3 regions of the Escherichia sp. B1147 genome follow, and region 3 is predicted to be linked to each of the others. Evidence: predicted binding sites of a transcription regulator. Region 3 holds the regulator's gene; each other region holds the start of a gene.
What was found. Region 3 encodes Fur, which represses iron uptake genes when iron is present. Its sites were predicted from a motif close to ATAATAATGAGAACNACTATCAA; they were not measured.
Positions count from the first base shown of each region.

Region 1: exbB (tol-pal system-associated acyl-CoA thioesterase) is a predicted target of Fur. The motif match lies at 1,228-1,250, and genes of this name have one in related genera.
Region 2: sodA (superoxide dismutase [Mn]) is a predicted target of Fur. The motif match lies at 2,017-2,039, and genes of this name have one in related genera.

Region 1 covers NZ_LFHY01000015.1:263,756-267,036, forward strand. The annotation lists gene metC (cystathionine beta-lyase) at 1-1,060, opposite strand, end outside; gene exbB (tol-pal system-associated acyl-CoA thioesterase) at 1,312-2,046, shown strand; gene exbD (TonB system transport protein ExbD) at 2,053-2,478, shown strand; gene yghA (NADP(+)-dependent aldehyde reductase) at 2,638-3,281, opposite strand, start outside.
Region 2 covers NZ_LFHY01000020.1:22,828-26,108, forward strand. The annotation lists gene A9180_RS19990 (LysR family transcriptional regulator) at 1-295, opposite strand, end outside; gene A9180_RS19995 (MipA/OmpV family protein) at 420-1,160, shown strand; gene rhaM (L-rhamnose mutarotase) at 1,255-1,569, opposite strand; partial or broken gene A9180_RS24570 (L-rhamnose/proton symporter RhaT) at 1,576-1,827, opposite strand; gene sodA (superoxide dismutase [Mn]) at 2,112-2,732, shown strand; gene kdgT (2-keto-3-deoxygluconate transporter) at 2,992-3,281, shown strand, end outside.
Region 3 covers NZ_LFHY01000012.1:76,690-79,970, forward strand. The annotation lists gene ybfF (esterase) at 1-114, shown strand, start outside; gene ybfE (LexA regulated protein) at 254-547, shown strand; gene fldA (flavodoxin FldA) at 687-1,217, shown strand; gene uof (fur leader peptide) at 1,427-1,513, shown strand; gene fur (ferric iron uptake transcriptional regulator) at 1,506-1,952, shown strand; gene chiQ (ChiQ/YbfN family lipoprotein) at 2,218-2,550, opposite strand; gene chiP (chitoporin ChiP) at 2,600-3,281, opposite strand, start outside.

The DNA.
Region 1 (3,281 bases), on a different contig from region 3:
GCTCTGGCTGGTTCGCGAGGATTAAGGATTCATACCCGCCCCATGAGAAGGCCATGCTGAATAAACTGAAGTTATCCAGATAGTTCGCCAGTTCTTCATCGTTGAGTCTTTTCTTGAGCACAAAAGAAAATAGTCCGCTGCTGCCTGTAAAGTCTCGTTTCCAGAATTCATGGCCTTTACTGCCTGGCAAAGCAGGGTGGTTAACCCGCTCAACCTGCGGATGTACGGCCAGCCATTCAGCTACTTTCAGGCTGCTTTCATGATGTTGGCGCAGACGCACGCCCAGTGTACGCAGACCACGGCTGGTCATATAGGCGGTATCGGCGTCGACCATCTGCCCCATCAAATAGGCATTTTCCCGTAGTTGCTCCCAGCAACGGGCATTGCACACCGCAGTACCGATCATTGCATCCGAATGCCCTACCAGATATTTGGTGGCGGCCTGAATGGAAACATCGATACCAAAATCAAGAGCTTTGAACAGCACTCCGGCGGCCCAGGTGTTATCGATCATAATGATGGCGTCCGGAACGACACTGCGTACGGCGGCAACAATCGCTGGAACATCATGTACTTCCATAGTGATGGAGCCAGGTGATTCCAGAAATACGACTTTGGTGTTTGGTTGCAGATGTTTAACGATATCTGCGCCAATCAGCGGATCAAACCATGATGTCGTTACGCCCAACTTGCTGAGGATTTTGCTACAGAAATCTTGGCTCGGCTCGTAGGCGGTATTGGTCATCAACACATGATCGCCCTGTTCGACAAAAGCAAGAATGGAATTGGCAACCGCTGCCGCCCCGCAAGGAAACAGCACGCAACCTGCGCCACCTTCCAGTTCACACATCGCTTCTTGTAATGAAAAGTGCGTTAGCGTTCCGCGCCGTCCATAGAACAACTCACCATTGGCGCGATTGCGCGTCGCATGTTTTTTGGCTTCCACGCTGTCAAAGACCAGCGAAGAGGCGCGCTGAATCACGCTATTTACCGCGCCGAGAGTGTATTTTTTGCTGCGTCCTGCATTGACCAGTTGAGTATCAAGTTGTTTGTCTGCCATGTCGGGATTCCTGTTTTTATACGTCTGGATGTCTAAACTAGCATGAATATCCACGGGTGCATCCTGAAGAATTGGCATAAAACAGAAAATTTTCGCAAATGGCGTGCTGGTGACTTTTTTACTGCGTAAACGCAAAGAAAAGAAAGCAAAGGTGCGGCAGTATGCAAATAGTAATGAGAACGACTATCAATTCGACGTCGTTTTGATATTATTATGCGCAGATTTTGTGACTTGCGTCCTGGAGATACACAGTGGGTAATAATTTAATGCAGACGGACCTTTCCGTCTGGGGTATGTATCAGCACGCCGACATTGTCGTTAAGTGCGTGATGATTGGGCTGATTCTGGCCTCCGTAGTCACCTGGGCAATCTTCTTCAGTAAGAGCGTAGAGTTCTTCAACCAGAAGCGTCGCCTGAAGCGCGAACAGCAACTGCTGGCTGAAGCCCGCTCCTTAAACCAGGCCAACAATATCGCCGCTGATTTTGGCAGCAAAAGCTTAAGCCTGCATTTGCTCAATGAAGCGCAAAATGAGCTGGAACTGTCAGAAGGCAGCGACGATAACGAAGGTATTAAAGAGCGTACCAGTTTCCGCCTTGAGCGTCGGGTCGCCGCAGTAGGTCGTCAAATGGGCCGCGGTAACGGCTACCTTGCAACCATCGGCGCGATTTCGCCGTTCGTTGGTCTGTTTGGTACGGTCTGGGGCATCATGAACAGCTTTATCGGTATTGCGCAAACGCAGACTACCAACCTGGCAGTCGTTGCGCCGGGTATCGCAGAAGCACTGCTGGCAACAGCAATCGGTCTGGTGGCAGCGATTCCGGCGGTCGTTATCTATAACGTATTTGCACGTCAAATTGGCGGCTTTAAAGCGATGCTGGGTGATGTCGCTGCGCAAGTATTGTTGCTGCAAAGCCGTGACCTGGATCTGGAAGCCAGCGCCGCTGCGCATCCGGTTCGTGTTGCACAAAAATTACGCGCAGGATAATGTCCGATGGCAATGCATCTTAACGAAAACCTCGATGATAACGGCGAAATGCATGATATCAACGTGACGCCGTTTATCGACGTGATGTTGGTTCTGCTGATTATCTTTATGGTGGCGGCACCGTTAGCGACGGTAGATGTGAAGGTGAACTTGCCTGCTTCTACCAGCACGCCGCAGCCACGCCCGGAAAAACCGGTTTACCTGTCAGTGAAGGCGGACAACTCAATGTTTATCGGTAACGATCCGGTCACCGATGAAACGATGGTTACGGCGCTGAATGCGTTAACTGAAGGTAAGAAAGACACCACCATCTTCTTCCGTGCAGATAAGACCGTCGACTACGAGATGTTGATGAAGGTAATGGATAAGCTGCATCAGGCAGGTTACCTGAAGATTGGTCTGGTCGGCGAAGAAACTGCCAGAGCGAAGTAAAGCAAAATTGCCTGATGCGCTACGCTTATCAGGCCTACAAAGTCTATTGCAACATGTTGAGTTTGCAGGGGCATGTAGGCCGGATAAGGCGTTTACACCGCATCTGGCAAGAGTTAAATGCACAATGACGCCCGGTTACTTTTACAACCGGGCATTTTTTTAGCCTAAATGTTCGCCGCCGCACACGCCGTGCACTTCTGCGGTGACGTAGCTCGACTCCTGACTTGCCAGATAAACATACACCGGAGCCAGTTCCGCCGGCTGCCCCGCACGTTTCATCGGCGTTTTCTGACCAAACTGTGGGATCTTATCCTGCGTCTGTCCGCCGGAAATTTGCAGTGCCGTCCAGATAGGGCCTGGTGCGACAATATTCACCCTAATGCCTTTCTCTGCGACCTGCTTCGCCAGACCACGGCTGTAGTTCAGAATCGCCGCCTTGGTTGCAGCATAGTCCAGCAAATGCGGGCTTGGCTGGTACGCCTGGATTGACGAAGTGGTGATGATACTTGAGCCTTTCGGCAGCAGGGGAATTGCTTCCTGGGTTAGCCAGAACAGTGCGAAAACGTTAATAGCAAAAGTTTTTTGAAACTGCTCGCTGGTGAGATCTGCAATATCAGGAATGGCAACCTGTTTACCTGCGACCAGCGCCATAATATCCAGCCCGCCTAACGCGTTATGTGCTTCGTGAACCAGCGAACGGGCAAATTTCTCATCGCTTAAATCGCCCGGCAGCAGAAACACTTTGCGTCCGCACTCTTCAATAATCTTTTTCACATCCTGGGCATCTTCTTCCTCCGCCGGAA
Region 2 (3,281 bases), on a different contig from region 3:
TAACCCGACCACGTTTCTCATGCTTATAATCTGCAATAAAATTATTAAGCTGCTCGTTTCTGTCGAGCATATCATTAATGTACGGTAATAGTGCGGCGCCAAAAGGCGTCAGCATTAGTTGCCGTGTGGTTCTGTCAAAGACTTTTAAACCCACTTTTGATTCAAAATCAGCAAGATATTTACTGACATTGGCCTGCGCGATGCCAAGCACGGTAGCTGCATGGCTGATATTTTCACTGGCAGCGATTACCGAGATAATTTTTAACTCCCGGTACTTGAGTTGTAATTTTGTCATCGCAACAGTCCAATTTATATATAATTTTATATATTACTATATAAATATGAATCTTGCACCGGAGAAATTGTAAGCATTACTATGCCGACTCTTTTTTATCTTAATTTAAAATGGAATGTCGGACATGTTAATTAACCGAAATATTGTGGCGTTATTTTTTATGCCTTTTATGGCAAGTGCAACTGCTGCAGAATTATCCGTTGGTACTGGCGCAGTTTATAATGAATCGCCTTATCGCGGTTATAATGAAAATACCAAAGCAATTCCGCTGATCAGTTATGAGAGCGATTCTTTTTATGTCCGCCAGACCACGTTAGGTTTTATTCTGTCGCAAAGTGAAAAAAATGAACTTAGCCTGACGGCATCCTGGATGCCACTGGAATTTGATCCTGCTGATAATGACGACCATGCTATGCAACAACTCGATAAGCGTGACAGCACGGCAATGGCGGGTGTTGCCTGGTATCACCATGAGCGTTGGGGGACCGTGAAAGCTTCTGCGGCGGCTGATGTTCTGGATAACAGTAACGGTTGGGTGGGTGAGTTATCGTTATTCCACAAAATGCAGATAGGTCGCCTGTCGCTGACACCTGCTCTTGGCGTTCTCTATTATGACGAGAATTTCAGTGACTATTACTATGGCATTTCAGAGAGCGAGTCTCGTCGCAGCGGTCTGGCGAGTTATACCGCGCAAGATGCCTGGGTGCCTTATGTCAGCCTGACGGCAAAATACCCCATCGGAGAACACGTCGTATTAATGGCGAGTGCCGGATACAGCGAGCTGCCGGAAGAGATCACTAACAGCCCAATGATTGACCGTAATGAAAGTTTTACTTTTGTCACCGGAGTGAGTTGGCGTTTTTAATTGACCCGGGAGATGTTGGATAAATTGCGTCAGCGAAATCTATATTAATCAATTGTCATCGCGGTGTCTGAGGGGGATCCGGCACCGCAGTGGATTATGCCATGTAAAACACGTCTTGCAGCTCGCTACTGACCGGGCTGTTATCCGGATTAGCGGGCATCACGTCCTGCATATGCTTCCTCCAACGTTGGCAGACTTCAGTGCTGGCAACCGCATTCCACCATTCTTCAGATTCAATCTCTACCGTGGCAAACAGCAAATTTCGCGCTTTATCGAGATAGATGGCGTAGTTATGCGCGCCGTGGGATTTCAATACAGCTTCCAGTTCCGGCCAGATCGGGTTATGCCGACGCTGATACTCTGCGTGAGCATCGGGGTTTACCTGCATCACAAAGGTTTTGCGGAGTATGTTTGCCCCCCACATCGCGCCGAACAGAAAAACAGGCAGCAGGGTAGAGAGACTAAACGAGCTGTAATACGCCCAGAAATTCGGTAGTAACAGGGCGCTGATGGCCCACGGCAGAATAATCCACGAAACAATCCCACCGACTGACCACATGGTTTCCCATGACCATTTTTTTACTTTTTTGAACGGAGCGTAAAAACAGGCTGCACTGGCCGCGCCGATCAAATGCCAAAAAATCCCCATCGTAATCGCGTTACTCATTCTTTTATCCTCATCATTTTTCGTCGCGTCACATCTCCGACGAGATGAGTGTAAAAATTGTGCAGTCGATTAACCTTTCGCCTGTTGCCGCCGTTGCCGATTTACTGGCAATCACGGCATTAAGTGGGTGATTTGGCTCACATCTCAGGCATTTTCCTGCAAAACCATATCCTTACGAAAAGTACGGCATTGATAATCATTTTCAATATCATTTAATTAACTATAATGAACCAACTGCTTACGCGGCATTAACAATCGGCCGCCCGACAATACTGGAGATGAATATGAGCTATACCCTGCCATCCCTGCCGTATGCTTACGATGCCCTGGAACCGCACTTCGATAAGCAGACCATGGAAATCCACCACACCAAACACCATCAGGCCTACGTCAACAACGCCAATGCGGCGCTGGAAAGCCTGCCAGAATTTGCCAACCTGCCGGTTGAAGAGCTGATCACCAAACTGGACCAGCTGCCAGCAGACAAAAAAACCGTTCTGCGCAACAACGCTGGCGGTCACGCTAACCACAGCCTGTTCTGGAAAGGTCTGAAAAAAGGCACCACCCTGCAGGGCGATCTGAAAGCGGCTATCGAACGTGATTTCGGTTCCGTTGATAACTTCAAAGCAGAATTTGAGAAAGCGGCAGCTTCCCGCTTTGGTTCCGGCTGGGCATGGCTGGTGCAAAAAGGCGATAAACTGGCGGTGGTTTCTACTGCTAATCAGGACTCCCCGCTGATGGGCGAAGCCATTTCTGGCGCTTCCGGTTTCCCGATTGTGGGCCTGGATGTGTGGGAACACGCTTACTACCTGAAATTCCAGAACCGTCGTCCGGACTACATCAAAGAGTTCTGGAACGTAGTGAACTGGGATGAAGCTGCGGCGCGTTTCGCGGCGAAAAAATAATCGCATATTGCCTGCTGCAATGAGGCGTTTACGCCGTTTGCCAGCATAAAAAACAAACCATCGCACATAGCGGTGGTTTTTTTGTGATCAATTTCAAAATAAAAACAATGATCCTATAAAATTAAAACAACGTTTCAATTGATGTGGTTTTGATCACTTTTATTGCTCTGTTGAATGTCTATCTTCATTTCCATCAACACTGATGCTCCGTTAAGGAACTTCGCATCAGCCTATAAAAATATGCCAACAGGTGATGAAAATGCAGATAAAACGCACGATAGAGAAAATCCCGGGGGGGATGATGCTCATCCCGCTGTTCCTTGGCGCACTGTGTCACACCTTCTCGCCGGGGGCGGGGAAATATTTTGGATCATTCACCAACGGGATGATTACCGGCACGGTGCCTATTCTGGCGGTGTGGTTTTTCTGCATGGGGGCGTCTATCAAATTAAGCGCGACGGGAACAGTGTTGCGTAAATCCGGTACGCTGGTGGTAACCAAAATTGCCGTTGCGTGGGTGGTTGCGGCAATTGCTTCGCGCATTATTCC
Region 3 (3,281 bases):
CTGGCGCAATTCCCGCAAGCACGAGCGCATGTTATTGCAGGCGCGGGTCATTGGGTACACGCAGAAAAACCAGATGCTGTGCTGCGGGCTATCCGTCGCTATCTTAATGATTAACGCAACTGATTAAAAACCCAGCGTCCGCGCGGCATTCCGCGCGTGGGCGTTGGCGAGATTCCTCACGCTGTTGTATTATGGCGGGCTATCCATCCGGGCAGGCGCCTGGCTGATTGTTTCCCCCGAAGTCACCAAGATCATGGCCAAAGAACAAACGGACCGTACGACATTAGATCTGTTCGCGCACGAGCGTCGACCGGGACGACCGAAAACCAATCCGCTTTCGCGCGATGAACAGCTGCGTATTAATAAACGCAATCAGCTAAAACGCGACAAAGTACGTGGCCTTAAGCGTGTCGAACTGAAGCTGAATGCGGAAGCTGTCGAGGCGCTGAACGAGCTGGCGGAGTCACGTAATATGAGCCGTAGCGAACTGATCGAAGAGATATTGATGCAGCAACTGGCGGCGCTGCGTAATCAGGGCATCGTTTAATTATCCACTTTCGTGTAGCACAGTGTGCAGTCCTGCTCGTTTGCTGATTCCGCAAGACTGCCTGTTCTGCTATGATTGCCTTTATCCGTGGGCAATTTGCCACCCCCATTTCAATAAGTTTCAAGAGGTTATTTCACTCATGGCTATCACTGGCATCTTTTTCGGCAGCGACACCGGTAATACCGAAAATATCGCAAAAATGATTCAAAAACAGCTTGGTAAAGACGTTGCCGATGTCCATGACATTGCAAAAAGCAGCAAAGAAGATCTGGAAGCTTATGACATTCTGCTGCTGGGCATCCCAACCTGGTACTATGGCGAAGCACAGTGTGACTGGGACGACTTCTTCCCGACTCTCGAAGAAATTGATTTCAATGGTAAACTGGTTGCACTGTTTGGCTGTGGCGACCAGGAAGATTACGCAGAATATTTCTGCGACGCCTTAGGCACCATTCGTGACATCATTGAACCGCGCGGCGCGACCATCGTCGGTCACTGGCCAACTGCGGGCTACCATTTCGAAGCATCAAAAGGTCTGGCGGATGATGACCATTTTGTCGGCCTGGCTATCGACGAAGACCGTCAGCCAGAACTGACCGCCGAGCGTGTAGAAAAATGGGTAAAACAAATTTCTGAAGAACTGCATCTCGACGAAATTATCAATGCCTGATGTACTGCGGTGTAGACTCATGTCTACGCCGTATTAATAGATAATGCCAATCAAAATAATTGCTACAAATTTGTAACTTTTGCCGGTGTGCCTGTACAATGTCCCGGTATTCAAGTGGCCTTGCCAACGTAAATGTAAGCTATGCCACGTTTTTATTAACAATATTTGCCAGGGACTTGTGGTTTTCATTTAGGCGTGGCAAATCTATAATGATACGCATTATCTCAAGAGCAAATTCTGTCACTTCTTTTAATGAAGTGAACCGCTTAGTAACAGGACAGATTCCGCATGACTGATAACAATACCGCCCTAAAGAAAGCTGGCCTGAAAGTGACGCTTCCACGTTTAAAAATCTTGGAAGTTCTTCAGGAGCCGGACAACCATCACGTCAGTGCGGAAGATTTATACAAACGACTGATCGATATGGGTGAAGAAATTGGTCTGGCTACGGTATATCGCGTACTGAACCAGTTTGACGACGCCGGTATCGTCACCCGCCACAATTTTGAAGGCGGTAAATCCGTATTTGAACTGACCCAACAACATCACCACGATCACCTGATCTGCCTCGACTGCGGAAAGGTTATTGAATTTAGTGATGAATCTATCGAAGCGCGTCAGCGTGAAATCGCCGCGAAGCATGGCATTCGCCTGACTAACCACAGTCTTTATCTCTACGGTCACTGCGCCGAAGGCGATTGCCGCGAAGATGAGCACGCGCACGAAGGCAAATAAGTCAGCCTGAATGAGAAAAAGCCAACCTGCGGGTTGGCTTTTTATTATTGGCATAGTGCGATTTGTTCGTGCCGGATGCGGCGTGAACGCCTTATCCAGCCTACAAATCCTCTCAAATTCAATATATTGCACGAAAAGGTAGGCCTGATAAGCGCAGCGCATCAGGCAATTTAGCATTTACCATAAGTCTCAAGCCAACCTGCGGGTTGGCTTTTTTATACAAAGGAAATAAGAAAAGCGAGAGTTACAGTCTGCGTTTTTTTCTTTACTGTGTAGCGTTATTACTGCGAATTTCCTGCCAGACCTTATCACAATCGGCTTTCACCGCCTGGTCGTTGCCAGTTTGCGTCGCGCGTAGGCACTCCTGATAATCCAGCACGCGTACACTTTCCTGGTTGGCAAACTGCTGATGCTGTTTCTCTTTCTTCAGCTCATTTAACACACTCTGGCAGGCTTCAATTTTTTCTGGCGAGCCTTGTGCGGTGTTGATACAGGCGCTGTACGCCTCTTTCAGGCGGCTATCTTCCTGTGGCGCGGTTGATTGCGCACAAGCCACCAGACCCGATGCCATCATGGCGATGAGAATCAGTTTTTTCATAGCGAATTCCTCAAACGTGCGGCAGGCAAAAAACCTGCCGCGTCTGGCATCAGAAAATGGTGAACGGAGCGATAACCATAAATTTCACGTCACGCTCATCCTGGAATATGTTGCCGTAACCGCCGCCCCAGCTTGGGATATCGGAGTGATTGTCGTATTCGGTGAAGTGCAGTTTGAACATCGTGCCTTTAGCGCGACCATCCTGAATGGTGTAGACCGCATCCAGACTGTAAGCAGACTCTTCGATAGTCCGGTTCTTGTCATAATACGCATCCGGACTGCTCTGCCAGGTTGCAGGTTTCGCATCCCACGCATAAACATAAGAAGCGCCGATGGCGAAGCCGGGAAGATTCCAGTTTTTCAGATCATACATCGCACCAAAGAAGACCGCTTTTTCGCCGTTGGCGTTAAAGTCAGAGCGGTTATCCCACCAGATATCCAGGCGACCGTTTGAAGAGGCGTAAGTTGGGGTCATACGTTGCAGGAAGTATCCCTGCTGCCCATCGGCTTTCACCCAGGTGCCTTCCAGGCGCAAGTCCACCACGTCAGCAGCCCGGTAGCCAAAGGTCAACGCCTGCAACCAGGCGGTGCCGTCGTAAAGATCGTTGACGCTGCGATCGTCAACTTTGTCGCGCGTACCGTAGAATTGGTAGCTGGTGGTTAACGGGCTACCGGCGATATCAAATTTGTAGCTGGCTTTGGCAAAATACTGATCGATATAACCTTCAGCC